Linked DNA regions of Pseudolabrys taiwanensis. The protein of the gene in region 1 interacts with the protein of each later gene in a pairwise test. Links are inferred from orthologs where the notes say so. Each region holds a gene or a part of one and is shown on either strand. Other genes may lie near its edges.

Evidence for each region.
Region 2: the proteins of pepT (region 1) and tpiA interact in binary tests that used the Escherichia coli proteins (3 or more experiments, as listed by UniProt). The link is inferred for Pseudolabrys taiwanensis from one-to-one orthologs.

What each region holds. Positions count from the first base shown.
Region 1 is NZ_CP031417.1:1,327,651-1,341,959, forward strand. Bases 5,745-8,591 are described here. They hold pepT (peptidase T), read left to right. Parts: upstream 5,745-6,449; coding sequence 6,450-7,733; downstream 7,734-8,591. Other genes in these bases: DW352_RS27290 (CGNR zinc finger domain-containing protein), read left to right, coding at 5,772-6,407; DW352_RS06400 (Bug family tripartite tricarboxylate transporter substrate binding protein), read right to left, coding at 7,778-8,591. Outside these bases: DW352_RS06350 (alpha/beta hydrolase), read left to right, coding at 162-1,085; DW352_RS06355 (hypothetical protein), read right to left, coding at 1,107-1,349; DW352_RS06360 (haloacid dehalogenase type II), read right to left, coding at 1,458-2,180; DW352_RS06370 (HU family DNA-binding protein), read left to right, coding at 2,502-2,807; DW352_RS06375 (AraC family transcriptional regulator), read right to left, coding at 2,930-3,703; DW352_RS06380 (DMT family transporter), read left to right, coding at 3,801-4,721; DW352_RS06385 (alpha/beta fold hydrolase), read right to left, coding at 4,788-5,636; more of DW352_RS06400, read right to left, coding at 8,592-8,755; DW352_RS06405 (glutathione S-transferase family protein), read right to left, coding at 8,752-9,522; DW352_RS06410 (fumarylacetoacetate hydrolase family protein), read right to left, coding at 9,564-10,424; DW352_RS06415 (polysaccharide deacetylase family protein), read right to left, coding at 10,430-11,275; DW352_RS06420 (TetR/AcrR family transcriptional regulator), read left to right, coding at 11,368-12,042; DW352_RS06425 (MFS transporter), read left to right, coding at 12,349-13,566; lon (endopeptidase La), read right to left, coding at 13,810-14,309. UniProt on the Escherichia coli protein: Cleaves the N-terminal amino acid of tripeptides.
Region 2 is NZ_CP031417.1:961,555-975,965, reverse strand. The notes cover bases 862-3,810. They hold tpiA (triose-phosphate isomerase), read right to left. Parts: upstream 2,738-3,810; coding sequence 1,985-2,737; downstream 862-1,984. Other genes in these bases: DW352_RS04615 (SurA N-terminal domain-containing protein), read left to right, coding at 2,925-3,810; secG (preprotein translocase subunit SecG), read right to left, coding at 1,464-1,862; DW352_RS04630 (CTP synthase), read right to left, coding at 862-1,282. In the rest of the region: more of DW352_RS04630, read right to left, coding at 1-861; more of DW352_RS04615, read left to right, coding at 3,811-4,835; trpE (anthranilate synthase component I), read left to right, coding at 4,849-6,366; DW352_RS04605 (cupin domain-containing protein), read left to right, coding at 6,421-6,927; DW352_RS04600 (anthranilate synthase component II), read left to right, coding at 6,995-7,639; trpD (anthranilate phosphoribosyltransferase), read left to right, coding at 7,650-8,678; indole-3-glycerol phosphate synthase TrpC, read left to right, coding at 8,733-9,545; cyclic pyranopterin monophosphate synthase MoaC, read left to right, coding at 9,710-10,147; DW352_RS04580 (molybdopterin molybdotransferase MoeA), read left to right, coding at 10,330-11,538; transcriptional repressor LexA, read left to right, coding at 11,677-12,384; DW352_RS04570 (SphA family protein), read left to right, coding at 12,576-13,562; DW352_RS04565 (ComEC/Rec2 family competence protein), read right to left, coding at 13,599-14,411. UniProt on the Escherichia coli protein: Involved in the gluconeogenesis. Catalyzes stereospecifically the conversion of dihydroxyacetone phosphate (DHAP) to D-glyceraldehyde-3-phosphate (G3P).

The DNA.
Region 1 (14,309 bases):
CGGCTCAGCGCCGTTTTCGATTTAAGACGCCGCCGCGCGCGAGTCGCAAGGCAACTCCCCGTGTTGTGAGACACCCCCCTGGCGGCAGCGCTGGCATTGACTTACCGTCGCTTCGCCAAACCACGCAACGCAAGTGCGCGAAAACGCGTCACGGGGAAACGATGAACGAAATGATGCAGGCGGTCATCAAGGCCGAGGATCACTGGACCACCAAGGACGGCGGCGTAAAGCTGTTCCTGTTCGAGAAATATGTCGGCGATCCGGCGGCGACGAAAGGCACGGTGCTGTTCGTTCACGGCTCCTCCATGGCCGGGCAGCCGACCTTCGATCTGCAAGTTCCCGGTCGGCCGGATTCCTCGGCGATGGATCATTTCGCCAAGCGCGGCTTCGATTGCTGGGCGGTCGATATGGAAGGCTACGGCCGCTCGACCAAGGAACGCGACAACAACGCGCCGATCTCGATGGGCGCCGACGACTGCTACGCGGCGGCGCTGTATATCCAGAAGCTGCGCGGCGCGCGTCCCCTGCTCGTCTACGGCATTTCGTCCGGCGCGCTCCGCGCGGCGCTTTTTGCCGAGCGCCATCCCGAGATGGTGGCGCGGCTTGCGCTCGATGCGATGGTGTGGACCGGCGAAGGCTCGCCGACGCTCGAGCAGCGCCGCAAGAAGCTGCCGGACTTCATCGGCAAAAACCGGCGACCGATGAATAAGGCCTTCATCCATTCGGTCTTCGACCGCGACCATCCCGACACGGCCGAGCGTCACGTGATCGAAGCCTTCGCCGAGGCGGTGTGCGCGCTCGATGACTCGGTGCCGACCGGCACCTATGTCGACATGTGCTCGAAGCTGCCGGTCGTCGATCCGGCGAAAATCCAAGCGCCGACGCTGATCATGCGCGGCGAGCACGACGGCATCGCGTCGATGGACGACCTCATGAAGTTCTTCGCCAAGCTGCCCAACCCGGACAAGCAGTTCACCGTCATGTCCGGCATCTCGCACGCCAGCTTCCAGCAGAAGAACTACATGATGGTTTACCACATCCTCGCGGGCTGGTTCTCGCAACCCGCGCCCGTCTACAAGGGCTAAGCGCCCGCCGCGAAAGCGCCGTCACCGATAATAGCGATAAGAGCGATGGTGACGGCGGTGCCCGCGGTCATAGTGATGCCCGTGTACATAGCCGTAAGCGCGATAGCCGCGGCGCTGGGGTAGCGGCTTCGCGCCGCTATACGGTTTGCCGTAGCTGTCGACGTTGGCCGGCGCGTTGGCGCCGTAGTTCGGTAGGCTTTGTGCGTTTGCGAAGGTCGTCGCCGCGAAGACGAGCGCCGCGCTCAACATCATCTTTTTGATCACTGTCTTCTCCATCGTTGCACGATTGTGAACCGGAGAGAGAAGACAGAAGTTCGCTCACAAACCCGTGTTCCGGCCGCGCTCACCGGCGCCGCGCGATCATCCTCGCGTTCAGGCTTGCAGCTTGGCAGCGATCTCGTCGAGCCCCTGCCCGATCACATCGACCGGCACCGTCGGCGCCCGCTCGCCCTTGCCCGGCCCGTACTCGTTCGGCCGCGCAATGTGGCCCGTGCGCAAACCGCATTGCGCGGCGGATGCGAGATCATGCGAATGCGCGGCGACCATCATGCATTGCTCAGGTCTCAGATCGAGCGCCTCACAGGCCGCGAGATAGACCCGCGGTTTCGGCTTGTAGTCGCCCGCGACCTCGGCGCCGAGAATCGCATCCCATGGCAAGCCATTACGCCGGGCGAGATCGACCATCAGCGAGATATTGCCGTTCGAGCACGGCGCGATCAGGAACTTGCGCTTGAGCCGCGCGAGCGCCGCCGGCACCTCCGGCCAGGCATCGAGCCGGTGCCAGGCAAGTGTCAACTCGTGCAGCACCGTGTCAGGCAGGCCGACGAGCCCGAAACGCGGCGCGAACCGCTCGAGATTCCTGCGGTGCAGCACATCGAGCTTCGAGAACGGGATTCGGCCGGCGCGTACCTCTTCCATCCCCGGCTGGTACTCGGCCCGCCAGGCGTCGGCGAAGGCCGCCCAGTCGAGGCGGTGCCCGAGCGGCGCCAGGATGCGCTCGGCCTCGCGCGCAACCGACGCGCGCCAGTCAACCAGGGTGCCGAAGACATCGAAGAGAAGCGCCAGGACGCCGGCCGTGGGGGTGTCAGCGGACATGTGGCACGCCCCCCACTAGGGGCCCGAAATATGGGCTAAGTGCTTGATAAAATGGCGGGAGCGACGGGACTCGAACCCGCGGCCTCTGCCGTGACAGGGCAGCGCTCTAACCAACTGAGCTACGCCCCCGCGGGCGTGGCGCAGGAGTTATAGGGGGCTCGACCTTAAGTCAAGAACTCCTCGTAGGACTGTCATCGATTTGCGAAAAAGCCTTATTTTATGCGACAAATCGATGGGCATAACGCCCCCGAATCGTCTAATGCGGGCACGGGCGCCCGGCGTCACGCCGTGCGCCGCGGATTCGACAGGAGGGTCCCAACGATGGCTACACCTGGAAAGACAGCGACTCCGGCTACGGTCACCCTGAAGCATTTGGCTGCCGCGCTCGCGGATACGCACGAAATTCCGAAGAAGCAGGCAGAGACCGTACTCGGCGATCTCGTCGACAACATCGTGAAACACCTGAAGAAGGGCGAGAAGATCCGTATCGGCGGCCTGGGCATCCTGCAGGTCCGCAAGCGCGCCGCGCGCGTCGGCCGTAATCCGGCAACCGGCGAGCAGATTCAGATCAAGGCTTCCAAGAAAGTGGCCTTCCGCGCCGCCAAGGAGCTGAAGGAAGCGATCTGACCGCACAGCGGTCGACCCTCCGGGGAAGAGAAGATTCGCGGCAGGCGCGGAGCGATGGCTCCCGCCTGCCGTTTTGTTTTCCGCCTGGGATAGTCAGCCGCCTGCCCGCGATGCTCGCCGGTCTAGCGATAGAAGGCCGACGGCGGCGCCCCAAAATGGCGTCGAAACATCGCCGTGAATGCGCTCTGACTGGCATAACCGCAATCGAAGGCGACATCGATAATCCGCTCGCCGCTCGCAATTCTGCGAAGGGCGAACAACAGGCGCGCTTGTTCGCGCCATTGCGCGAAAGTCATTCCGGTTTCTTTGACGAAGAGCCGATGCACCGTTTTCGCCGTCACGTTCAGTCGCTCACCCCACTGATCGGCGGTCGACGAATCGGCCGGGTGATCGATCAATGCCTGGCAGATCGACTTGAGCCGCGGGTCGCGCGGCAGCGGCAGGTGCAACGGCAACACATCCGATTCCCGAAGCTCGTCCACCAACAGCCGCATGACCCGATCGTCCCGGCTGTCCTCTTGGTAGTCGGCCGGCACCTGGACGGCCGCGACGATGAGTTCGCGCAGCAGCGCGGATACGTTGATGACGCAGCTTTTCGCGGGAAGGTTGCCGATCTTCCGCGCATCGATGAAAACCGTCCGAATCTTGACCGCGCCGGACATGCGGACGTCGTGCTCTAGGCCGGCAACGATCCACAGCGCTCGATTGGGCGGCACGACCCACGTGCCGGCCGCCGAGCGCACGATCATCACGCCCTCGATCGCATAAAGAAGCTGTCCGCGTGGATGGGCATGAAGGCCGGTGGAAGTGCCGTCGGGATAATCCACCTCCATCGCCGCCAGCGCGCGATCCGTGTCGTGGAATTCCAAGTACCGCGTGGAGAGGTCGTCGAGCATGTCCCAATCTCTACATCCAAGGTCACAGTAGAGCGATACGGACTGATCGGAAAGCGATACGCCGGAACCTCGTCAACGACGTTCAGAGCCGAAGCCCATGAAAAGTAAATTCGCTTTCCTCTATCCCTTTTTCGCAATCGTCCTTTGGTCCGGAAATGTCATCGTCTCGAGACTGTCCGCGCACACGATCGGACCCGAGGCGATCACCTTCTATCGTCTTGCCTTAGCCGTGCTCTTAATGAGCACATTCGTCGCCGTGCCGGCATGGCGCAATCGTGCGATCATCTGGCCGAATCTCGGACAGTTGGCCATCCTCGGCTTTCTGGCGATGTGCCTGTTCCAAAGCCTGTCTTATCTTGCCGCGGAGAGCACAACCGCGACAAACATGGCGGTGTTTACGGCGCTGACACCGCTATTGACGGTGGCCCTGAGCGCTTTGCTGCTGAAGGAACAGCCGACCATCGGGATGGTCGGTGGCGGCGTGCTGTCGCTGGCAGGGCTTGTCTACCTGGTGAGCGCCGGCGATCCCGGCGCGATGGTGCGCGAAGGCGTGCACCTCGGCGATCCTCTTATGTTCATCGCGGCTTTGGGTTACGCGCTTTACGGTGTGCTGCTGAAGCGCTGGGATCTTCCCGTTGCGGGCTGGCAATCGACCTATATGCAGGCGATCTGCGCGCTGGCGATCATGTTTCCCGCGTTCCTTGCCACGCCGGCGCCGATGCGTGCGTTGAACGGCGCGACCCTGCCGCTCATCGCTTATGCGGGCGGCCTTGCATCGGTCGTGCTGCCCTTCTTCTGGCTGCGCGGCGTGCACCTTCTCGGCCCCAGCCGCTGCGCCGCCTTCATGAACCTGCTGCCGGTACTCACGGCGTTGGCTGCGATCGCGTTCCTCGGCGAGCCCGTACAACGCCATCATGTCATCGGCGGCGGCGCTGCGCTCCTCGGCGTCGCCTGCGCCGAGCTCTTGCGCCGCCCCTTACGGGGCGCGCCGGCGAAGAGGGGAAGCGCTGTCGCCTGAGCGCAATCTCGGCGATGGTAACGACGGGCGCCAAGCCGAAGCTCGCGCCCGTCGTCTTGATTCCGGCTAGCGGCGCGGCAGGAATTCGCGGATCGCTGCGCCGATTTCCGCTGCATGCGTCTCGAGGGCGAAATGCCCGGTGTCGAAGAAACGCACTTCGGCCTGTGGCAGATCGCGTTTGAAAGCCTCCGCTCCCGCCGGCAGGAAGAATGGATCGTTACGGCCCCACAGTGCGATAAACGGCGGGCTGTGCTTCCTGAAGTAATCGTGGAAGCTCGGATACGCCTCGATGTTCGACTGGTAATCGAGCATCAGATCGAGCTGGATGTCGGCATTGCCGGGCCGTGCCAGATAGAAGTCGTCGAGGCTGCGGCCGTCCGGCGACACCGTCGCCGGATCCGGCACGCCATGCGTATATTGAAAGAGCGTCGTCTCCGGCGTCAGAAAACCGCGCAACGCGTTGCGATTATCGAGCGTCGGCGATTCCCAATAGGCGCGAATCGGATTCCAACCGTCACTCAATCCTTCGACATAGGCATTGCCGTTCTGCGACACGATCGCGGTTATGCGCTCGGGATGACGGCTCGCCAGCCGGAAGCCGACCGGCGCGCCGTAATCGAACACATAGAGCGCGAAGCGATCGAGACCGATCACCTCGGTGAAGCGAGCCATCACCTTTGCCAGATTGGCAAAGCTGTAGGTGAAGGTATCGCGCGACGGCTGCGCCGACTGGCCGAAGCCCGGCAGGTCCGGCGCGATGACGTGAAAATCGTCCGCCAGTTCCGGGATCAGGTCGCGGAACATGTGCCCGGCCGACGGGAAACCATGCAGTAGCAGGATAACCGGGCGGCCCGCCTCACCGGCCTCGCGGTAGAAAATGTCGACGCCGTCCACGCCCACGGTCCGGAAGTGCATAAGGCAGTTCTCCGCTCTCGCTCAGGCTCTCGGAATGAGTAACCTTTGTTTTTCTATTTTATTGGTTACTTGTTGCGCATAACTTGTCAACGCGCCGATTGCCGGTTATCACCGCTTCGTGATCGAGGAGTTCGCATGAGCCCCACCCCGCACCCCGTGCCAGCCGACGACGCCGAACCCGCCGGCGCGGCGCCCTGGCCGGCGCTTGGCGACCACCTGGCGCTCGATTTCCTGAACACGACCGCCACGGCGCGCGGTGGCCGCGTCGAATGGCTGAGTTCAGGCGAGGCATTCCTGGAGTGGCTCAAGACGGCCGCCGTCATCGACAAGCCGCCGCGCTTCGAGCGCGCGGCGCTCGACGGCGCTGCAAAGGACGCGATCGAATTGCGTGAGTGGTTCCGTGGCGTACTCGAGCGGGTGAAGGCCAAGGGGCGCGGCGCCATGGCTCCGTCCGACCTCAAGCGGCTGAATGCGTTGCTCGCGCGCGGCGCGACCTTCCAGCGCGTCGAGCCGACATCGGACGGCTTCAAGACCGTCAGCGTCCGGCCGGTGGACGATGCGCAAGCCCTGCTGGCGCCGCTGGCCGCCGCGATCGCCGACCTCCTCTGTCACGGCGATCTCGCGCTGGTGCGCCGCTGCGAAGGCGAGCAGTGCACGTTATGGTTCTACGACCGCACCAAGTCGCACCGGCGCCGCTGGTGCAGTCAGGCGCTGTGCGGCAACCGGGCCAAAGCGGCGGCGTTCCGTCATCGTCACCGCGATGGGCATTGATCGGCCCCAGGCCCTCTTGCCTTGGCAGCCTGCCGCGCATTTATGGGGGACACACGAGCCTGGAGAGACGCGGTGCCAGCCTTCCCCGCCTTCGACCACACCGTCCTCGAGCGCTTCCTGCGCTATGTGACGATCGACACCCAATCCGACCCCGATTCGCCGACGACGCCGTCGACCGAGAAACAGAAGAATCTCGGCCGGCTGCTGGTCACGGAGCTGCGCGAGATCGGCCTTGCCGACGCCGACATGGACGACAACGGCTACGTCTACGCGACGCTGCCGGCGACCAGCGCCAAGACGGTGCCGGTGCTCTGCTTCTGCTCGCACATGGACACCTCGCCCGACTGCAGCGGCGCCGGTGTGAAGCCGCAGATCGTGCGCAACTACCAGGGCGGCGACATCGTCCTGCCGGGCGATCCGGCGCAGGTCATCCGCGCCGCCGAGCATCCCGCCCTCGCCAAGCAGATCGGCAACGACATCGTCACCACGGACGGCACAACGCTGCTCGGCGCCGACAACAAGGCCGGCGTCGCCGAGATCGTCGATGCCATGCGTTTCCTCGTCGCCCATCCCGAGATCAAGCACGGCACCATCAAGGTGTTGTTCACGCCCGACGAGGAGATCGGCCGCGGCGTCGACAAGGCCGATCTGAAACGGCTCTCCGCCGACTTCGCCTATACCATCGACGGCGAGAGCGCCGGCACGGTGGAGGACGAGACCTTCTCGGCCGATGCCGCGGTCGTCACCATCCAGGGCGTCAGCGCGCATCCCGGCTTTGCCAAAGGCAAGATGGAGAACGCGATCAAGATCGCCGCCCGCATCATCGACAACCTGCCCAGGGACACCTGCTCGCCGGAGACGACGGAAGACCGCGAAGGCTTCGTGCATCCGCACGGCGTCGAAGCCGCGCTCGACGGCGCCACGCTCAAATTCATTCTGCGCGACTTCACCGATGAAGGGCTGAAGGACAAAGCGGCGGTGCTGGAGCGCGCGGTCAAAACCGCGCTCAAGGACTTCCCGCGCTCGAGCTATCGCATGAAAGTCACCGAGCAGTACCGCAACATGCGGCAGGTGCTCGAGCGTCATCCGCAGGTGGTCGCCAATGCGATGGAGGCGGTGCACCGCGCCGGCCTCGCGCCGATCAAGAACAGCATCCGCGGCGGCACCGACGGCTCACGCCTGTCCTTCATGGGCCTGCCCTGCCCCAACGTCTTCGCCGGCGAACACGCCTTCCACTCGCGGCTCGAATGGGTCAGCGTTCAGGACATGGAAGCCGCCGTGCGCACCATCGTGCACCTGGCGACGATCTGGGAAGAACAAGCCTGAGGGCGAATGGCGCGCGGACTATAGCCGCCCGCGCGCCGCCTCGGTCACTCGACCTTGATGTTGGCGTCCTTGATGATGGGCGTCCACTTCTTGAGTTCTTCGTCCTGGAACTTGGCGAGATAGGCCGCCGACTGCTCCTCCGGCGGATAGACATCCTGGCCGACATTGGCGAGTCGCTTCTTGACGTCCGGATCGGCCAGGGCCTTTTTCGCCGCCGCCTCGAGCTTGGCAACGACCTCTTTGTCCATCCCCTTCGGTCCGAAGAAGGCCGTCCAGGTCGAGATGTAAAGACCGGGCAACCCCGCTTCATCGACCGTCGGAATGTCCGGCGCCGATTCGAGCCGCTTCTTGGCCGTCACCGCATAGGCGCGAATGGTGCCGGCTTTGACGTGCGGCAGCGAGGTCGCGGGCGTATCGAACATCAGATCGATGTTGCCCGCCGCGAGATCCTGCATCGCCGGCGCGAGCCCGCGGTAAGGCACATAGTTGTATTTCACGCCCGTCATCTTCTCGAAGAAGACGCCGCCGACGTGCCCGACGCTGCCGACACCCGAGGTGCCCTGCGTCGCCTTACCGGGATTTGCCTTCAGCCAGGCGATCAGCTCTTTCAGATTGGTGGCCGGCGTCTTCTTGCTGGACACGATGAGCAGCGGATTGACCGACACCAGCGCGATCGGCGTGAAGTCGTCCTTCACATCGTAAGGCAGCTTGTAGATCGCGCTGTTGGCGACGTGGGTTCCCCAGATCCCGGTCATGATCGTGTAGCCGTCGGGAGCGGCGCGGGCGACGCGCGCCGCCGCGAGGCCGCCGGCCGCGCCGCCGACGTTCTCGACGATGACCGTCTGCCCCAGCGCATCCTTCATCTTGTCCGCAACGATGCGGCTTGTCGTATCGACCGGGCCGCCGGCCGGAAATGGCACAACAAGCGTAATCGGCCGCGACGGATAAGAGTCGGCGAAGGCCGGCGCCGCCAGGGCCGCCAGGCCGACCGCCGCCGCAATCAACTGAAGCCGTTTTGTCATTTTGTTGTTTCCTCCTTGATGGCCGGCGCGAGAGGCAGGAACTCCGACATCCTCGCCCCGGGATAGAATGTCTGCTGGAAAGCCGGACGGGCCTTCATCCGCTCGTACCAATCGGCGACGCGCGGAAACTTCTCGTTCCAGATGGTGTCCATGCCGAGGTCGGCCATGCGGTCGATCAGCGGCGCCACGATGATGTCGGCGAGCGTGTATTGCTCACCGAGCAGCCAAGGGCCCTTCTCGAGCGCCGCATTCATGCGCGAACACGTATTGGCGATCTGCTCGTACGAGGCTTCGACGTCCTCTTTCTTGAAGCCCTGCGGCCCCATGCGGCGATAGAACTGCTTGCGGATCGGCCGGACATCGGACTCCACGCCTTCGAAGGTCTTGCGGTCCATGCCTTCGTAGCGCGGCAGGAAGCCCATGTTGAATGACGGCACACGCACCGCCGCCGTCGGCACTTCTTCGAGGAACCGCATCCAGGCGCGCATACGCGCCCGGTCGGCGAGATTCTCCGGCGACAGCCGCACCTCGGGGTAACGCTCCTCGAGATATTCGCAGATCACGCTGGAATCGACGATGATCTCATCGTCGTCGACCAGTGTCGGCACCACGCCGTTCGGATTGATCTTGAGATATTCCGGACGCAGATGCTCTTTCGCCTTGCCGATATCGAGCTTCACGTCCTTGAACGGCAGCTTCTTTTCGGCAAGGCAGATGCGCACCTTCTGGCTGCAGGTCGAGTGCGCGGCGTTGTAAAGCGTCAGCATGTCAGGTCCTTTCCGGGATGGCGCGGTCGCGCATCATCCCCTCACTCAGCGGCTTTGACGACGGTGTTGCGCAATGTGCCGATGCGCTCGATGCGCACATCGCAGACGTCGCCGGGCTTCAAGAAGATCGGCGGCTTGCGCGAGAAGCCGACGCCGGCCGGCGTGCCGGTGGCGATGACATCGCCCGCCTTCAACGGCAGGAAAGCGGACGCGTAACTGACGATCTCGGCCACGCCGAACAACAGGTCCGAGGTGTTGCCATCCTGCAGGACCGTGCCGTTCACCGTCAGGCTGATGGCGAGCTTGCCGACATCGCCCACCTCGTCGGGTGTGACCATCCAGGGCCCAAAGGCGCCGGTGCCGACAAAATTCTTTCCCGATGTGACCTGGCTGGAATGAAACTGCCAGTCGCGCACGCTGCCGTCGTTGAAACAGGAATAGCCCGCGACATGGGCCATGGCGTCTTCGCGCGCAATGTAACGGCCGCCCTTGCCGACGATGATCGCCAACTCGGCCTCGTAGTCGAAATCGTTCGAGACCTTCGGCATGACCAGAGGCTCGCCGTGGGCGACGAACGTCTCCGGATAGCGGATGAACAGCGACGGCTGCTTTGGCCGCGGCCGCGCGACACCAGCAGCCTGCACTTCGCGCAGATGGTCCTCGTAGTTGACGCCGACGCAGTAGCAATGCGCGCAGTCGGGAATGACCGGCAGCAAGGTCACGCTGTCGAGCGTCCGGTCGGCCTTCTGCGCGGCGAAGGGCGCCGCCGCCGCCACGCCTGCCCCTTCGAGCAGCGCGCGCAACGATGGTACGCCCAGCCGCGCCGCCAGATCGACGATGCCGGCCTCGGTCGCGAGACCGAAGCCGGGCTTACTGTCGGCGATGTAGCTGACGAAGCGCATCGCCTTCAGGCCTTGCCGTTCTTCATCGCGAGATCGGTCAGATGCGCGTGCTGCGTCATCCACGCGTACCGGCTTTCCTGCGCCAGCTTGATCGCTGCCTTGAACGCCATGGCACCGGCCGGACGACCGAACACATGCGCATGCGCCGTGATATCGAGAGACGCGGCGGGCGAGCGGATCTCGCTCCAGCCGTCGAGCATGGACTTGAGCACGCGGACGAACATGTCCGGCTCGTTGCCGTAACGGATGCAGAGCGGGAAGTCGTTGACCTCCATGGTGAACGGGATCGCAACGACTGGTCCCTTCGCGGTATCGACGACGTAAGGCAGATCACGGTCGAAAGCATCGGCGAGCCAGGTCATCCCCTCGCCCGCCAGCAGTTCCGGCGTGTTGAGGCTCGGCGTCGCGCGCGGGCTGATCCAGCCTTGCGGCCGCATGCCCGACGTCTTCTGCAGCACGTCGATGCAGCGCTTGAGGTCGGTGAGCTCTTCCTGGCGGCTTTGATAGGCCGGAATGATGTGTTGCGACCAGGAGTGCGCGGCGATGATGTGCCCCTGTTGCACGATCGCCTTCATCAGGTCGGGATTGCGTTCGGCGAGGATGCCGCTGACGTAGAACACCGCCTGCGTCTTCGTGTCGGCAAGCACATCGAGCAGCCGCCACGCACCCGTCTTTGCGCCGTATTCGGACCAGGACTTCGCCTGCGTGTCGTAGACGCCTGCGCGCAACGGATTGCCCATCGGCCCGATGCCGGGCGCGGCATCGTCCGTCCACCCTTCGAGCATCACGCTGACGGAAATTGCGAGCGGTCGTCCGTCCGGCCAGCCGAACGGCAGGGCATCCTGCGCCATCCTCGAGTCCTCTTAAACAAGTGTTTTATACGTTTGTATGAAACAAGCATTTAAGGTATCGTTTGTCAATCTGGTTCGGAAGGCGACCCACTATGACGAAAAGGCCCGCGCTGATGCGGGAGGCCGCCCGGGAGCGGCCGGAAACGGCCACTCAGGCCCGTATTCTCGACAGCGCGATTACGTTGTTCGCGGAGCGAGGGTTCTCTGAGGTCACGGTGCGCGACATCGCGGAGCGGGCCGAGGCCAATCCGGCCGCCATCAGCTACTACTTCGGCGCCAAGGAGCAGCTCATCAAACAGGCGATCCGTTCGGTGATCGCCCCGTTGAACGAGAAGCGTTTCGCCGCCCTCGCCGCGGTCGAGGCGCGTGGCGACTTCACGGTCGAGGACGTCGTCCGTGCGATGGTCGAGCCGACGGTCGAAGCCTGCATGGGCTCGCACGATTGGGATCGGCATTATGCCCGCGTGCTCGTTCTGACCTTCGCGCTGCGGCAGCAATTCGTCGATCAGGCGATGTCGGAGGAGACCGATCAGGTCGCGATGCGCTTCGTCTCCGCCCTCGCCCGCGTCATGCCCGCTCGGGATCGCGCGACATTGTTCTGGTGCTACGACTTCATGATCGGCGCGCTGATGCACATCCTGCTCGACGGCTCGCGCGGCTATCGCCTGCGGCGCTTGTCGGAAGGCACCGCCGACACCGCCGATGCCAAAGCCATGATCGTGCAACTCGTGCGCTTCATCACGGCCGGCCTGAAAGCGCCAACCTGAGAACCAGAGCGACCGCTGATGAACAACGGTCTCTTTCCGCGGCCCCGTCACTTCGGCGGACACAGGCGCCCTTGCGCGAGAAAGTCGCACGATATAATTCTCGCATGTCGAAAAAGGCAGGCGTGGTAATGGGTAGGCCCACGCCCCTCCGGTTAACGGAGGCTCTGTTCCTCGCTTCGCCGCATGCGGCGAGCCTGTCGAACCCCCGACGGTCCCCGGCGCAGCTCTGCTGTGCCGCCGGTTCGTCCGCGTGGGTTGTCAGCCGACACACTGCTCCGGGCGGACCTTAACCTCGGAGCCCATTCCATGGTCGACATCAGTGTCGAAAATCCAGACGCACCGCGCCGCGGTTCGGTCGCAGTCATCGCCGTTACACTGTTCCTGAACGTCACCGGCTTCACGTTGATTTTGCCGGTGATCCCGTTTCTCGTCGGCCGCTATGTGCCGCCCGACCGTGTCGGACTTTACGTCGGATTGATCGTCTCCGTCTTCGCCCTGTGCGCGTTCGCCGCCGCCCCGGTTCTTGGCGCGTTGAGCGACCGTTTCGGACGACGGCCTGTTCTTCTCCTGTCGCTGATCGGCTCCGCCATCGGCTACGTCATCTTCGGCATGGGCGGCGCGCTTTGGGTGCTGTTTCTTGGCCGCATCGTCGACGGCCTGACGGCCGGCAATATCAGCACCATCTTCGCCTATATTGCCGACACGCATGCGCCCGCCGAGCGCGGCCGCATCTACGGCCTGCTCGGCGCGGTCGCGGGCTTCGGCTTCATGTTCGGACCGGTGGCCGGCGGATTCTTAGGGGCGCTGTCGCCGACGATGCCGTTGTTCGTCGCGGCTGCGATCACGGTCCTGTGCGCGTTTTGGGTTTACATCGCTTTGCCGGAGAGCGTTGCCCGCGACAAACCGCCGGGGCCTTGGCAATGGCGGCAGTTGAACCCTCTCGGCCAACTCGCCGGCGTTCTGCGCTACGCGAACTTGCGCGTGCCTTTCTTCGCCGCGTTCTGCTTCTTCTTTGCGGGCGCCATGCTTCAGAGCAATCTGTCCGTCTATCTCAAAGACGTCCTGCAATTCGGAACGACAAGTATCGGCTGGACGCTCTTCGGCGTCGGCGTCATGGACATCGTGAGCCAGGGGCTGCTCACACGGGTGCTGCTGCCACGCCTCGGATCGCGCATGCTGACGCGCCTCGGCCTCGCCATCAACGCCGTCGGCTTTGCGATGATCGCCAGCCTCGTCTTCGTCCCCAGGATCGAGTTTCTGGCCGCATCCATCTTCGTGTTCACCCTGGGCGACGGCCTGTTTCAACCGGCGATGAGCGAAATCATCGCCAATGCTGCGCCGCCTGACGCTCAAGGACGCGTCCAAGGCGCCAATCAAGCGCAGCAGTCGCTCGCGCGGATGCTCGGGCCGCTGGCCCCTGCGATCCTGTCGCCCATGAGCATCAGCGCGCCGTATTGGGTGGGTGGTGCGGTGGCGATCGTGGGCATGGCCGCGCTGTGGATCCGGCAAAAGGCCACGAGGTAAGGCAAACCAAGTCGCGGCGCACAAGGCAGCCGACACCACGACAGGCCGGCGTCATCGGCGCTTCAGGCCGATGGTGGGCGATGACGGACTCGAACCGCCGACATCCTCCGTGTAAAGGAGGCGCTCTACCAACTGAGCTAATCGCCCATCGACACGCCAATAGCGCCTGACCGGCCTCGGGCGCAATCCCTAAAGAAAAACGGCGCCTTGCGGCGCCGTTTTTGTCTTCAATGTCGGCCTGGATCAGTGCGCCGTCAGCCCGGAGCCTTCTTCCTCGGCACCGGCGTCGGACGTCACGAGCTTCGCGCTCGCCTCGTCCCATTCGATCGGCTCGGGCTTGCGCGTCAGCGCACGCGCCAGCACTTCGTCCATGCGCGAGACCGGAACGATCTCGAGGTTCTTCTTGATCGTATCGGAGATCTCGACCAGGTCCTTCGCGTTCTCTTCCGGGATCAGCACCGTCTTGATGCCGCCGCGGGCAGCAGCCAGCAGCTTCTCCTTGAGGCCGCCGATCGGCAGCACGCGGCCGCGCAGCGTGATCTCGCCGGTCATGGCGACATCCTTGCGCACCGGAATGCCGGTCATCACCGAGACGATCGATGTCACCATCGCGACGCCCGCCGACGGACCGTCCTTGGGCGTCGCGCCTTCCGGCACGTGCACGTGGATGTCCTTGCGGTCGAACAGCGGCGGCTCGATGCCGAAGGCGACCGCGCGCGAGCGCACGTAGGACGCCGCCGCCG
Region 2 (14,411 bases), 360 kb from region 1 along the record:
GCTTCTGCAATTCGTTGCCCCGGAGCCATTCGGTCATCAGGCCGACGACCGGCTCGTTCGTCGCGCCGAACTCGGTCGAATTGGCCTCGGCGATGCCGCACAGGTTACGGGCGGCTTCGATGCAAGCCATCTGCATGCCGAAGCAGATGCCGAAATACGGCACCTCGCGCTCGCGCGCGAACTGCGCCGCGCGGATCTTGCCCTCGGCGCCGCGTTGGCCGAAGCCGCCGGGCACGAGGATGCCGTTGACGTGTTCAAGGAACGGCGCCGGGTCTTCGTTCTCGAACACCTCGGACTCGATCCAGTCGAGATTGACCTTCACCTTGTTGGCGATGCCGCCGTGCGAGAGCGCCTCGATCAGCGACTTATAGGCGTCCTTCATGCCGGTGTACTTGCCGACAATGGCGATGGTGACGTCGCCTTCCGGATTGCGGACACGCTCGTTGATCTCGCGCCAGCGCTCGAGATGCGGCGCCTGCTTCGGCTCCATGCCGAAAGCGGCCAGCACTTCGTGGTCGAGCCCTTCGGCCGAATAGGCTTCCGGCACGGCATAGATGTTGTCGACGTCGCGCGCCTCGATCACGGCGCTTTCGCGCACGTTGCAGAACAGCGCCAGCTTGCGCCGCTCGCCCTCCGGGATCGGCCGGTCGGTGCGGCACAGAAGGATGTCGGGCTGAATGCCGATCGAACGCAACTCCTTCACGGAGTGCTGGGTCGGCTTGGTCTTCAGTTCGCCCGCGCTCGGGATGTAAGGCAGCAAGGTCAGGTGGACATAGACGGCGTGGTTGCGCGGCAGGTCGTTGCCGAGCTGCCGGATCGCCTCGAAGAACGGCAGACCCTCGATGTCGCCGACGGTGCCCCCCACCTCGACCAGCACGAAGTCGTAGCCTTCGTTGCCCTCGCGGACGAAGTCCTTGATGGCATTGGTGACGTGCGGGATGACCTGGATGGTCGCGCCGAGATAGTCGCCGCGGCGTTCCTTGGTCAGGATGTCCTGGTAGATGCGGCCGGTGGTGATGTTGTCCTGGCGGCTCGCCGGGCGGCCGGTGAAGCGCTCGTAGTGGCCGAGGTCGAGATCGGTCTCGGCGCCGTCATCGGTGACGAAGACCTCGCCGTGCTGATACGGCGACATCGTCCCGGGATCGACGTTGAGATAAGGGTCGAGCTTGCGCAGGCGGACCTTGTAGCCGCGCGCCTGCAAGACCGCGCCAAGTGCTGCGGATGCGAGACCCTTACCGAGTGAAGAGACCACGCCGCCGGTGATGAAAATGTACCGCGCCATGGGACCTAACCTTTAGTCCCCCCGAATCGATTCGACGAGCGCGAAAAGCGAATGACCGCCTCGCGCCTGTGCGCAGCCTGTGAACTCTCAAATTTTACCGGCGCTTGCATCACTCTCTTCACGCTCTCGCTTACCCCATAACGCCGAAGGGCCGGATTTCCCGGCCCTTCGTTGAACCCGCTTACTGCGACTGCGGCACTTGTGGGCCGGACGGCGCCGCTGGCGCCGATGGAGCCGATGGCGCCCCCTGAAGCTGGTTGAGCAGGCCCCCCTGGCCGCCGAGCGGCGGCACGGCGCCGCCGGGAATCGGCGCGGTCGGGCCGCTCTGGCCACCCTGCAAGATCGAGGTCGGCCTGCGGTCCATACCCGCCAGGATCGACAAGATCAGGCTGGTCGCAAAGAACAGTCCCGCCAGGATGGCGGTCGCCCGCGTCAGCACGTTGGCCGTGCCGCGGCTGCTCATGAAGCCGCCGCCACCGCCGCCAATACCGAGGCCGCCGCCTTCCGAGCGCTGCAACAGCACCACGCCGATGAGCGCCAGAACGAGCATCAGATGAATGACGATGATGACGTGCTGCATAAGACCAAATCCGTTCAAAAGCCGCGCGGGCCCGCCCCGGCAAGCCGGCGTCCACGCGCTCCATATAGGAATTCGCGGCGGTGTCTACACGATCACCTTGGCGTTTTCCACCCCACCGGCGGTCAGCGGTAAACCGCCGCAATCCCGAGGAAATCCTCGGCCTTGAGGCTGGCGCCGCCGACCAGGGCGCCGTTCACGTCGGCGATGGTGAGCAATTCGCCGGCATTCGACGGCTTGACCGAGCCGCCATAGAGGATGCGGACGGCGCCGCCCTCCTCGCCGAAACGCTCCGTCAGCCGCTTGCGGATAAAGCCGTGGACCTCGGCGACATCCGCCGGCGTCGGCGTCAGGCCCGTGCCGATGGCCCAGACCGGCTCATAGGCGACCACCAGGTTCGTCGCCGCCGCGCCATCAGGCAGCGAGCCGGCGAGTTGCCCCCCGACCACGTCGAGCGTCTTGCCGGCCTCGCGCTCAGCCCGGGTCTCACCCACGCAAACGATAGCCATCAGTCCCGCCCGCCAGGCCGCCAAGGCCTTGGCCTTCACCTGGGCATCGGTTTCATGGTGATCGGTGCGGCGTTCGGAATGACCGACGATAACGGCCGTCGCCCCGGCATCCGCCAGCATTTCCGCGGCGATATCGCCGGTATGGGCACCGGAAGCCGCGGCGTGACAGTCCTGGCCGCCAATGGCGATGGGCGAGCCCTGGGCCGCCTTGGCAAAGGCCGCGATCAGGGTCGCGGGCGGACAAATCATGAGGTCCGCATGCAACCCGCCGACACCCGCCGCCATCTTGCTCAGCTCACCGACGGAGGCCGTGAGCCCGTTCATCTTCCAATTGCCCGCAACCAGCGGACGTATCTTGTGAACTGCCATCTTTTCTTGAACCCCTCTGGGCGCTGCGGTTACCAGACCCGTCCCGCATGCGCCAGGGCTTCCCCCGAGCGCCCGTTGGTCGCAGCCGATCCATGTTGAGTTGCAACGAGTTGACCCCGGCCTTAAAAGGGCCCGCTCCACCCTCCTTCTGGTTCATCGACATCTAAGCCTGGGAAGAAACGCGCGCATGCTCCGCGGTATCCAAAAAGTCTCCTCGACTTGGGTCGGCAAAGCCATCATGGCGACCGTCATGGGCGTGCTGGTCATCAGCTTCGCCATCTGGGGCATCGGCGACATCTTCCGTGGCTTCGGCCGCAATGCGGTCGCCAAGGTCGGCGGCACCGAAATCTCGATCGAGCAGTTCCGGCAGTACTACACGGACCGCCTGCAGCAGATCGGCCGGCAGATGGGACGTGCGGTTACGCCCGATCAGGCCCGCGCGCTCGGTCTCGACCGCCAGATCCTCGGCCAGATGGTCGCGGAAACAACGTTGGATGAGGAAACCCGCACGTTGCGCCTTGGCCTGTCCGACGCCGAGATCGCGCGCCGCATCATGGACGATCCGAACTTCAAGGCGCCGAACGGCCAGTTCGACCGCGCCCGCTTCGAGGCGCTCATCCGCAATGCCGGCTACACCGAAACGCGGTTCGTGGACGAACAGCGTCGCGTGTTGCTGCGCCGGCAGATCGCCCAGAGCGTCAGCGGCGACCTGCGCACGCCGTCGGCGATGTTGCAGGCGATCAACCAGTTTCAGAACGAGCGGCGCGATATCGACTATCTCGCACTCGGCGCGGCGCAGGCCGGCGACGTGCCGCAGCCCTCGCCCGAACAGCTCAGCGCCTATTTCGACGAGCGCAAGGTGCTCTTCCGCGCGCCGGAATATCGCAAGCTGACGCTGGTCACGCTGTCGCCGGCCGAACTGGCCAAGCCGAACGAAGTGTCCGATGCCGACGCCAAGGCCTATTACGAGCAGAACAGGAGCTCGTTCGGTAAGCCGGAGAAGCGCGAGTTGCGGCAAATCGTATTCCCGAACGAGGCCGATGCCGCCGCGGCGCGCGAGAAGATCGAAAAAGGCGCGACGTTCGACGACATCGCCAAGGAGCGCGAGCTCAAGGCCTCCGACACCGATCTCGGCATGGTCGAGAAGACAGGCATCATCGACCCCGCGGTCGCCAACGCCGCCTTCGCGCTCAAGCCGGGCGAGGTCAGCCAGCCGGTCAAAGGCCGCTTCGGCACCGTATTGCTCACCGTCGGCAAGATCGAGCCCGGCGAACAGAAGAGCTACGAAGACGTCGCCGCGGAGATCAAGCAGCAGCTCGCGGAAAGCCGCGCGCGCTCGACCATCAGCGAGTTGCGCGACAAGATCGAAGACGAACGCGCCGGCGGTGCGACGCTCGCCGAAGCGGCCAAGAAGCTTGGCCTGAAATCGATCGACATCGCGGCGATCGACCGCTCCGGCCGAGGCCCCGACGGCAAGCCGGTCGAGGGGCTGCCGAATGTCGCGAACGTCGTGAACACCGCGTTCGGCACCGATGTCGGCGCCGACACCGAGGCGTTGCAACTGCCCAACGGTGGTTTTCTCTATTACGACGTGACCGGCGTCACGCCGGCTCATGACCGCCCGCTCGACGAAGTCCGCGAGCAGGTCGCCACCCGCTGGCGCGACGATGAGATCGCCAAGCGGCTGCAGGCCAAGTCCGACGAACTGCTCGGTAAGCTCAAGGCCGGAACACCGATCGCCGAGCTCGCGACGGAGAGCGGCGTGACCGTGCAGAACGCGAAGGACCTGCAACGCGGCCGCCCCACCCCGAACGTTTCGGCGAAGCTGCTCGATGCCGCGTTCACGACGGCGAAGGGCAGCGCCGGCACGGCCGAAGGCGACGACGCGACGCAGCGCTTCGTCTTCCGCGTCGTGGAAGTGACGCAGCCGACCTTCGATGCGACCGCGCCTCAGACGCAGGCTCTCACCAGCACGTTGCAGAACGCCTATTCCGACGACGTCATCGGCGAATACGTGACCGGCCTCGAAAAGAGCCTTGGCGTGAGCATCAACCAAGAGGCCCTGAATCAGGTCATCGGCGGCGCCGCCGAACAGTGAACCGAACAGGGCCATGCAGACCGAACCATCCGAACGAGCCTTCGCGGAGCGTTACGATCGCGGGCAAGCGCAGGTGGTTTGGACGACCTTGGTCGCCGACCTCGAAACGCCGGTCTCGGCCTTCCTGAAGCTCGGCGGCGGCAAGCCGCTGAGCTTCCTGCTCGAGTCGGTCGAAGGCGGCGCCGTGCGCGGGCGCTACTCGATCATCGGCCTCGACCCCGATCTGATCTGGCGCGCCAACGGCGGCAAGGCCGAGATCAATCGCGCGGCCCGCAGCAAGCCGGACAGTTTCACCGCGGTTGCCGAGCCGCCGCTCGCCGCCCTGCGCGCGCTGATCGCCGAGAGCCGCATCGCCTTGCCGGACGATCTGCCGCCGATGGCCGCCGGCGTGTTCGGCTATCTCGGCTACGACATGGTGCGGCAGATGGAGGATTTGCCGTCCGCCAAGCCCGACCCGATCGGCGTGCCGGACGCGATCATGGTGCGGCCGACGCTGATCGTGGTGTTCGACGCGGTGAAGGATTCGATCATCGTCGTGACGCCCGTGCGGCCCGAGCCCGGCGTCGACGCCAAAGCCGCCCTCGCCCGCGCGTCCGAGCGCCTCGCCGGCGTCGTCGATGCGCTCGACCGGCCGCTCGACAAGGCGCTGTCCGGCTATGCCGAAGGCCCGCTCGATGTGCCGGCCAAGTCCAACACCACGCCGGCCGAATATCGGGCGATGGTCGCGCGCGCCAAGGACTATATCGCCGCCGGCGACGCCTTCCAGATCGTGCTGGCGCAGCGCTTCGAGGCGCCGTTCACATTGCCGCCCTTCGCGCTCTATCGCGCGTTGCGACGCATCAACCCGGCGCCGTTCCTGTACTTCCTCGACTTCGGCGGCTTCGCCGTCGCCGGCTCCAGCCCGGAAATTCTGGTGCGCGTGCGCGACGACGTCGTCACCATCCGGCCGATCGCCGGCACAAGGCCGCGCGGCGCGACGCCGCATGAAGACAAAGCGCTCGAGGAAGAGTTGCTCGCCGACCCGAAGGAATGCGCCGAGCACCTGATGCTGCTCGATCTCGGCCGCAACGATGTCGGCCGCGTCGCCGCCATCGGCTCGGTCACGGTGACCGACAAGTTCTTCATCGAGCGCTACAGCCAGGTGATGCACATCGTCTCCAATGTCGAAGGCAAGCTCGACACCAAGCACGATGCGCTCGACGCCCTCGCCGCCGGCTTTCCCGCCGGCACCGTCTCCGGCGCGCCGAAGGTGCGGGCGATGCAGATCATCGACGAACTGGAGAAGGAGAAGCGCGGCCTCTACGCCGGCTGCGTCGGCTACTTCTCCGCCGCCGGCGAGATGGACACCTGCATCGTGCTGCGCACCGCGCTGGTGAAGGACGGCAAGATGTACGTGCAGGCCGGCGCCGGCATCGTCGCCGACTCCAATCCGGACGCGGAACAGCAAGAGTGCATCAACAAGGCGAAAGCCTTGTTCCGCGCCGCTGAGGAAGCACGGCGATTTGCGAGCGCCGCCAAACGCGGGCAGTAGTCTGTCGAATAACAAAGCCTATACTCAAAGGCCAAGACAAACGGGAGTGACGCCATGGGTTCGGATCACGATCACCACCATCACGACCACGATCACCCGGACGACCACGAGCCGAAGTGGAAGCACGACGGCGTGCGCGTGATCCCGGGCAACTCGCTCGACCCCAACACGGCGCAGACGCCGGGCATGGACCGCAAGGCGGCCATCAATTACGCCCGCGTCGGCGCGCAGAAGATCTGGGCCGGCACCGTTCACATCCATCCCAATGCCAAGACCGGCGCGCATCATCACGGCGCGCTCGAGAGCGTGATCTACGTGCTGCGCGGCAAGGCGCGCATGCGCTGGGGCGAGAACCTCGAGTTCACCGCCGAAGCGGGCCCCGGCGACTTCATCTACGTGCCGCCTTACGTGCCACATCAGGAAATCAACGCGAGCCCCGACGAAGTGCTCGAATGCGTCTTGGTGCGCTCGGACAACGAGGCGGTCGTGGTCAATCTCGACATCGAGCCGGTCGAAAAACCGGAAAACGTCGCCTGGATCGACCCGATCCATAAGGGCTGAGGCCCGTCGGCCGCCCTGCTTGACCCCCTAGCGGACGCGGCCTAAGACCGCTCCGCTGGGCAGAAAAATGATCATCCTGATCGACAACTACGACAGTTTCACCTTCAACCTCGTCCATTATCTGGGCGGGCTGGGCGCCGACGTTGTCGTGCATCGCAACGACAAGATCAGCGCCGATGAGGTGGTCGCGGCCGATCCGGATGCGATCGTGCTCTCGCCCGGGCCGTGCACGCCGAACGAAGCCGGCATCTGCCTCGAACTGATCGACGCGGCGGCGGAGAGCATTCCGCTGCTCGGCGTATGCCTCGGCCATCAGGCGATCGGCCAGGCTTTCGGCGGCAAGGTGGTGCGCGCGCCGGTGCCGGTGCACGGCAAGCTTTCCGAGCTGCGACATAGCAACAGCGGCGTGTTCCGCGGCATCAACGGTTCGTTCAAAGCGACGCGCTATCACTCGCTGGTGGTAGAACGCGCGAGTCTGCCGCCCACGCTCACCGTCAATGCCGAAACCGACGATCACCTCATCATGGGCATGATGCACAAGGATCTGCCGGTGCACGGCGTGCAATTCCATCCCGAGAGCATCGCCTCCGAGCACGGCCACCTGATGCTCAAGAACTTCCTCGATCTCGCCGCCGACTGGAATGCCGAGCGCGGGCGGCGGGCACGCGCCGCGCCTCCGCAGGCGACGGCGGCACAATCCATCGCACGTTGAAGGAGCGCCTATGGCGGACGAATTCAAGGCGCTTATCGCCAAGGTCGCGACCGGTGCGAGCCTCACGCGTGAGGAATCGGCTTCCGCGTTCGACCGCATGATGTCGGGCGAAGCCACGCCCTCGCAGATGGGCGGCCTGTTGATGGCGCTGCGCGTGCGCGGCGAAACCGTCGACGAGATCACCGGCGCGGTCACCACCATGCGCGCCAAGATGCTCGGCGTGAAGGCGCCGGCCGACGCCGTCGACGTCGTCGGCACCGGCGGCGATGCGTCGGGCTCCTACAACATCTCCACCTGCGCGGCCTTCATCGTGGCGGGCGCGGGCGTGCCGGTCGCCAAGCACGGCAACCGCGCTTTGTCGTCGAAATCGGGCGCGGCCGACGTGCTGCAGGCGCTCGGCGTGAAGATCGATCTCAATGCCGATCAGGTCGCTCACTGCATCCGCGCGGCCGGCATCGGCTTCATGTTCGCACCGGCGCATCATCCGGCCATGAAGAACGTCGGCCCGACCCGCGTCGAGATCGGCACACGCACCATCTTCAATCTGCTCGGCCCCCTGTCGAACCCGGCCGGCGTGAAGCGGCAGATGGTCGGCACCTTCTCCAAGCATTGGACCGAGCCGATGGCGCAGGTGCTCAATAACCTGGGCTCGGAAAGCGTCTGGGTCGTGCACGGCTCGGATGGGCTCGACGAGATCACCACCGCCGGCCCGACCAGCGTGGCGGAACTCAAGGACGGCAAGGTACGCTCGTTCGAGATTTCGCCCGAGGACGCCGGCCTCAAGCGCGTGAAGCCCGACGCCCTGCGCGGCGGCGATGCCGATCACAACGCCAAGGCGCTGCTCGCCGTGCTACAAGGCAAGGACGGCCCGTTCCGCGAGGTGGCCGTGCTCAATGCCGCCGCAGCCCTGGTCGTCGCCGGCAAGGCCGAAACGCTGAAGGACGGCGCGGCGCTTGCCGCCAAGGCGATCGACAGCGGCGAGGCGGAAGGCCGGCTGGACCGGTTGATTGCGGTATCGTGCGCGCTCGAAGGCGCATGATCCCACAAGAGCCGGCGCCGGTTTTCGGCTAAGCTCGCGCGCCAAGGAAAGCTGATGTCCGATATCCTGACCAAGATCGAGGCCTATAAGCGCGAGGAGATCGCGGCGGCCAAGCGCGCCAAGCCGCTTTCGGTGCTCGAGGCCGAAGCGAAGGCGATGGCCCGGCCGCGCGGGTTCCTCAAGGCGATCGAGCGGCGCGTCGCCGCCGGCGACTACGCCCTGATCGCCGAGATCAAGAAGGCGAGCCCCTCGAAGGGCCTGATCCGCGCCGACTTCGATCCGCCGTCGCTTGCCAAAGCCTACGAGGCCGGCGGCGCGACCTGCCTCTCCGTGCTGACCGATGCGCCCTCCTTCCAGGGCCGCCCGGAATTCCTCGGGCAGGCCCGCGAAGCAACCAAATTACCCATACTTCGTAAGGACTTCCTCTACGATCCTTACCAAGTCGTTGAGGCACGCGCCTGGGGCGCCGACTGCATCCTCATCATCATGGCCGGCGTCGACGACGCGACCGCCAAGGACCTTGAAGAGACAGCCATTGCCAATGGCTTAGACGTGCTTATTGAAGTTCATCAAGAAGACGAATTGGAGCGCGCATTAAAGCTACGATCGCGAATGATCGGCATCAACAACCGGGACTTGCGCACCTTCGTCACGTCACTGGATGTCAGCGAGCGCCTCGCCCCGCAGGTGCCGCGCGACCGCATCATCGTCGGCGAGAGCGGCATCTTCACCCCGGTCGACCTTGCCCGCCTCTCCCGCTCCGGGATCAACGCGTTCCTCATCGGCGAGAGCCTGATGCGGCAGGCCGACGTCACCGCCGCCACCCGCGCGCTCCTTGCCCGCCAACACGCCCCGGCGGCGGAGTAGCGGCCATGGCGTCACGCCCGAAGACCGCCGCGCGAGGCGCCAAGAACGGTACCGAGAACGGGACCAAGAACGGGACCAAGGGTGGCGCCAAGAAGGCGCTAGCGAAGGCGGCAGCCCCCCTCGCCAATAAGCTTAGCCACATCGATCAGCGTGGCGAGGCGCACATGGTCGACGTCTCCGCCAAACCGCAGACGGAGCGCGTCGCGGTCGCCGAGGGCAAGATCATCATGCAGGCGGAGACGCTGGACATGGTGATCGCCGGCAATGCGCTGAAGGGTGACGTGCTGGGGGCCGCCCGCCTCGCCGGCATCATGGCCGCCAAGCGCACGCACAGCCTGATCCCGCTCTGCCACCCGCTGCCGATCACCAAGGTGACGATCGAGATCAATCCGGAGCACGCGCTGCCCGGCTTCGAGGTGCAGGCGACGGTGAAGGTCACGGGCCAGACCGGTGTCGAGATGGAGGCGCTGACCGCCGTCTCGGTCGCGCTGCTGACGATCTACGACATGGTCAAGGCGGTCGAACGCGGCATGCGCATCGAAGGCATCCGCGTCCTGGAAAAGAGCGGCGGCCGCTCCGGCCATTACCGCGCGGAGAAATAGCGCATGGCGGACCCCAAACTCCGCTCATTCCCGCGAGCGGACATCGGGCTTACCCGATATCTGGCACTTAAAGTGTGCAAGTCGGCTACAGCCGACTTGCAGCGGGAATCCCGCGCGAGATTCTTGAAGCTTTCCATTCATGACTTTGGGGCCCCGCTTTCGCGGGGACGAGCGGAGCTCGCATGGCGCTGATGCCGGTTGCTGAAGCGCTGCGCCAGGTCCTTGCCGAAGCCGCGCCGCTCCCCGCCGAAACGGTCGCACTCCCCGCGGCGCTCGCGCGCGTGCTGGCCGCAGACATCGCCGCGACGCGCACGCAGCCACCCGCTGACGTTTCCGCGATGGACGGCTACGCCGTCCGCGGCGCCGACGTGGCCGAAGCGCCGGCCACGCTGACCGTCGTCGGCGAAGTCGCGGCCGGCCACCCGTTCGAAGGCGAGGTGGCACCCGGTCAGGCGGCGCGCATCTTCACCGGCGGCGTCATGCCCCGCGGCGCCGACACGGTCGTCATCCAGGAGCTCGCCCAGCGCGATGGCGACAAGGTGACCTTCGGCAAGCCGACGGCGAAGGGCCGCAACGTGCGCGCCAAAGGCATCGACTTCTCCGAGGGCGAAGCGCTGCTTCACAAAGGACGTCGGCTGAGCGACCGCGACCTGATGCTGGCGGCCGCGATGAACTATCCGAGCGTGCCGGTCCATCGCCGACCGAAGATCGCCATCATCGGCACCGGCGACGAATTGGTCATGCCGGGTAGCAAACCGGGCGCCGGCGAGATCGTCTATTCCAATGGCTACGCGCTGACCGCTCTCGCGCAGGCCGAAGGCGCGGAGTCGCGCGACTTCGGCATCGTGCGCGATCGTCTGGAAGACATCGTCGCCGCGCTGCGCGAGGCACGCGCCTGGGGCGCCGACGTGCTCGTTACCACCGGCGGCGCGTCGGTTGGCGAGCACGATCTGGTGCAGCGTGCGCTGAAAGCCGAAGGTCTCGACCTCTCGTTCTGGCGGGTCGCGCTGCGCCCCGGCAAGCCGATGATGCACGGACGGCTCGGTGGCCTGCAGGTGCTCGGCCTGCCCGGCAATCCGGTCTCGTCCTACGTCTGCGCCTTCCTGTTTCTGGTGCCGCTGATCCGCCGACTCACCGGCCGCACCGTGATCGACCATGTGCCCGATCGAGCCCTGTTGGGCCGCGATCTGCCGGAGAACGACGAGCGCGCCGATTATATGCGCGCGCTGCTGACGCCGGGGCCTGATGGGCCCATCGCCACCCCGGTACCGTCGCAGGACAGTTCCCTGATGGCACCGTTGGCCGCGGCGGATTGCCTTGTGATTCGGGAACCTTACGCGCCTTTTGCGCAAGCCGGTTCACCCTGCGTCATCCTTAAGCTAGGCCTATAGCGGTCGTTTGCATTGTTCACCCGAAATTAAATCCTTGCGGAACACATATCGAACAGATAGTGTCCGTTCATGATTTGTTTCGAGCCGGCTGCCCATTCGCCGTAAGGGCTGGGCCTGGCCGGGCGACGGGAGAAACAGATGCTGACCCGCAAGCAGTTCGAGCTTTTGCGCTTCATCCACGAGCGGCTGACCGAGGCCGGCGTTCCGCCCTCTTTCGACGAGATGAAGGACGCGCTCGACCTGCGCTCCAAATCCGGGATCCACCGGCTGATCACCGCCCTCGAGGAGCGCGGCTTCATCCGCCGACTGCCCAACCGGGCGCGCGCCATTGAGGTCATCAAGCTTCCCGACTCGGTCGGGCACGGCGTGGGCAACGGCCGCGCCCGCAAATTTACGCCGAGCGTCATCGAGGGCGACCTCGGCCGCGTCCGTCAGGTGGCAGCGGAGGACGATACCAGCGGCCGGCCGATCGCCGTACCGGTGATGGGCCGTATCGCCGCCGGTACGCCGATCGAGGCGATCCAGACCAAGAGCCATGTCATCAACATGCCGCCGGACCTGTTGTCGACCGGGGAGCATTTCGCGCTCGAAGTGCGCGGCGACTCGATGATCGAGGCCGGCATCCTCGATGGCGACATCGCCCTCATCCGCCGCTCGGAAGTCGCCGACACCGGCGACATCGTGGTCGCACTGATCGACGACGAGGAGGCGACGCTCAAGCGCTTCCGCCGCCGCGGTGCCTCCATCGCGCTCGAGCCGGCCAACGCGGCCTACGAGGTGCGCATCCTGCCGCCCAACCGCGTGCGCATTCAGGGCAAGCTGGTCGGGCTTTTCCGGCGCTACTGAAGATAACTCCCCTCTCCGATCTGCCCTCGTCACCCTGAGGTGCCGGCCGCCAACCGGTCCCTAAGCGCGACGGCCGATGCGCTGTGTGCGGTATGTCTCGATTCCCGTGGAGCGCCCCGGCACGGGCGAAACTGCGCCTAGGCAAGTTGGTAAGCAAACTCTACGGTGCCCGGTATTATTGAACGGGGACTGTGGACGTCGTGAAAGCGGCATTGCGCGTCGTGCTCGGAGTGTGCTGCCTCGCGCTTGGTGCCGCGCCGTCGCTCGCCGCCGAAGGCAGTACGGTCGCCGGGCCTATCGGCGGCACCGACATCCGTTCGGCCTTTCTGCCGACGCCGGGCCTCTACGGCGCCGCCATCCTGGGCGGTGCCTCGGCCTACCAGCTCAGAGATGGCACGGGCCAGACCCGTCCCGGCCTGGATGCCGTCGGCATCGACTCCAAAAGCGCCGCCGGCGTCCTGTTGTATGTGCCGAATTTCAAGCTATTCGACGGCTCGGTCGGATTGCTGGGCGTCGCCGGCGTCGGCGAGGTGTGCGGACAGATCACGTCGGCCAATGCAGAGCGTTGCAAGTCGGGCTTCGGCGACATCTACATCGAAGGGTCCTGGTCGCGCTTTTTCGGCTTCACGCGGCCATCGCACGAGAAAGGCGCCGCGCCCATCCGCGAAGGCCTCGCCGTTCGCGCTGGCCTCGGCGCGGTGCTCCCGACCGGCCTCTACGACGCCCGCATTCAGGCCAGCAACGGCGTTACCGTCGGCAGCAACACCGTCATCGTCGCCCCCTCGCTCGCCTTCACTTATACGACGCCGCCGCTGCTTGCGGACGGCACGGAGTTCAGCAGCAAGATCTACCTGAACTCTTATGGCCGGAATTCCGATACCGATTACGTCAGCGGCAAGAACATCAATATCGACTTCGCCGTCTCGGAGCACATCGGACGCTGGCAGGTGGGTGTCGCCGGTTATTATTTGCGCCAAATCACCGACGATACGCGCGGCGACGTCGCCGTGGCGCCCGATGGCCGCCGTGCGGAAGTTCTGAGCCTCGGCGGCGTCCTCAACTACGACATTCCCGATCTCGGTGCGGCCATCAAGTTCAAGGCGCGCACGTCGGTGTTCGCCTACAACACGGCGATGACGACGGCGTTTTATCTGACCCTCGCCAAGAAGCTCTACTAGCGGCAGTGCCGTCATCACCCGCGCATGCGGGTAATCTCAATCGCTCGCCTCCAGATCTTCCATGCGCGGCGTCGCGTCCTGCGGTGTCGGACGGCTGGTTGTGCTTTGAGATAGCGCAACGGTTTGCGGTGCCGGCGCCCACGGCCGCCCGTAGCCGGCCGGACGCGCGGCGATCGTCTCGAACGCATCGCCAGTCCAGCGCAAGGTCATGGCGCCGTGCGCGCGCCAGCGCGCGCGGTCGAACAGCAGCGCATTGCAGGCGCCCGGCGCTTGCCGCGGACTGACGACGATCGCCGCGCGCATACAATCCTCCGCGAAGGCTTCGGCTGCCAACGACGCAGCGATCAGCCGGCCGTTGCCGAGGGTGGCGACGCAGCCGACGGCGTCGCAACGCACGCCCTCCTTCAACGTCTTGTCCGTCGGCGTGCGGTCGTCGCCATCGGCCGCCAGCCACTCCTTGAGGGCGAAGGTGTCGCGGCCGCTGTGCAGCACCGACAAGCGGCCGCTGGCATTGCGGATGGCCGCCGTCTGTCCATCGGCGGCAATGAGCACGTCGGGGCGCGGCGTCGCCAGGACCCACAACATGGCGATCGTACAGAAGACCGCCCCGCTCCAGCGCAGCGGTGACCGCAACAGGCAGACCAGCAGCAATCCGGCGGTGCCGATGAGCAGCGGCCCAACACCGAAGGCATGGATGTGCCCGACCGCGCCTGGCAGGCTCGCCACCCACAATGCGACGCTGGTCATCCAGTCGATGCCGGCGCCCATCAGTCGCCAGAACGCCGCGTCGAAGCCGAACGGCATCAGCACGAGCGCCAGAATGCCCATCGGCATCACCAGCACCGACAC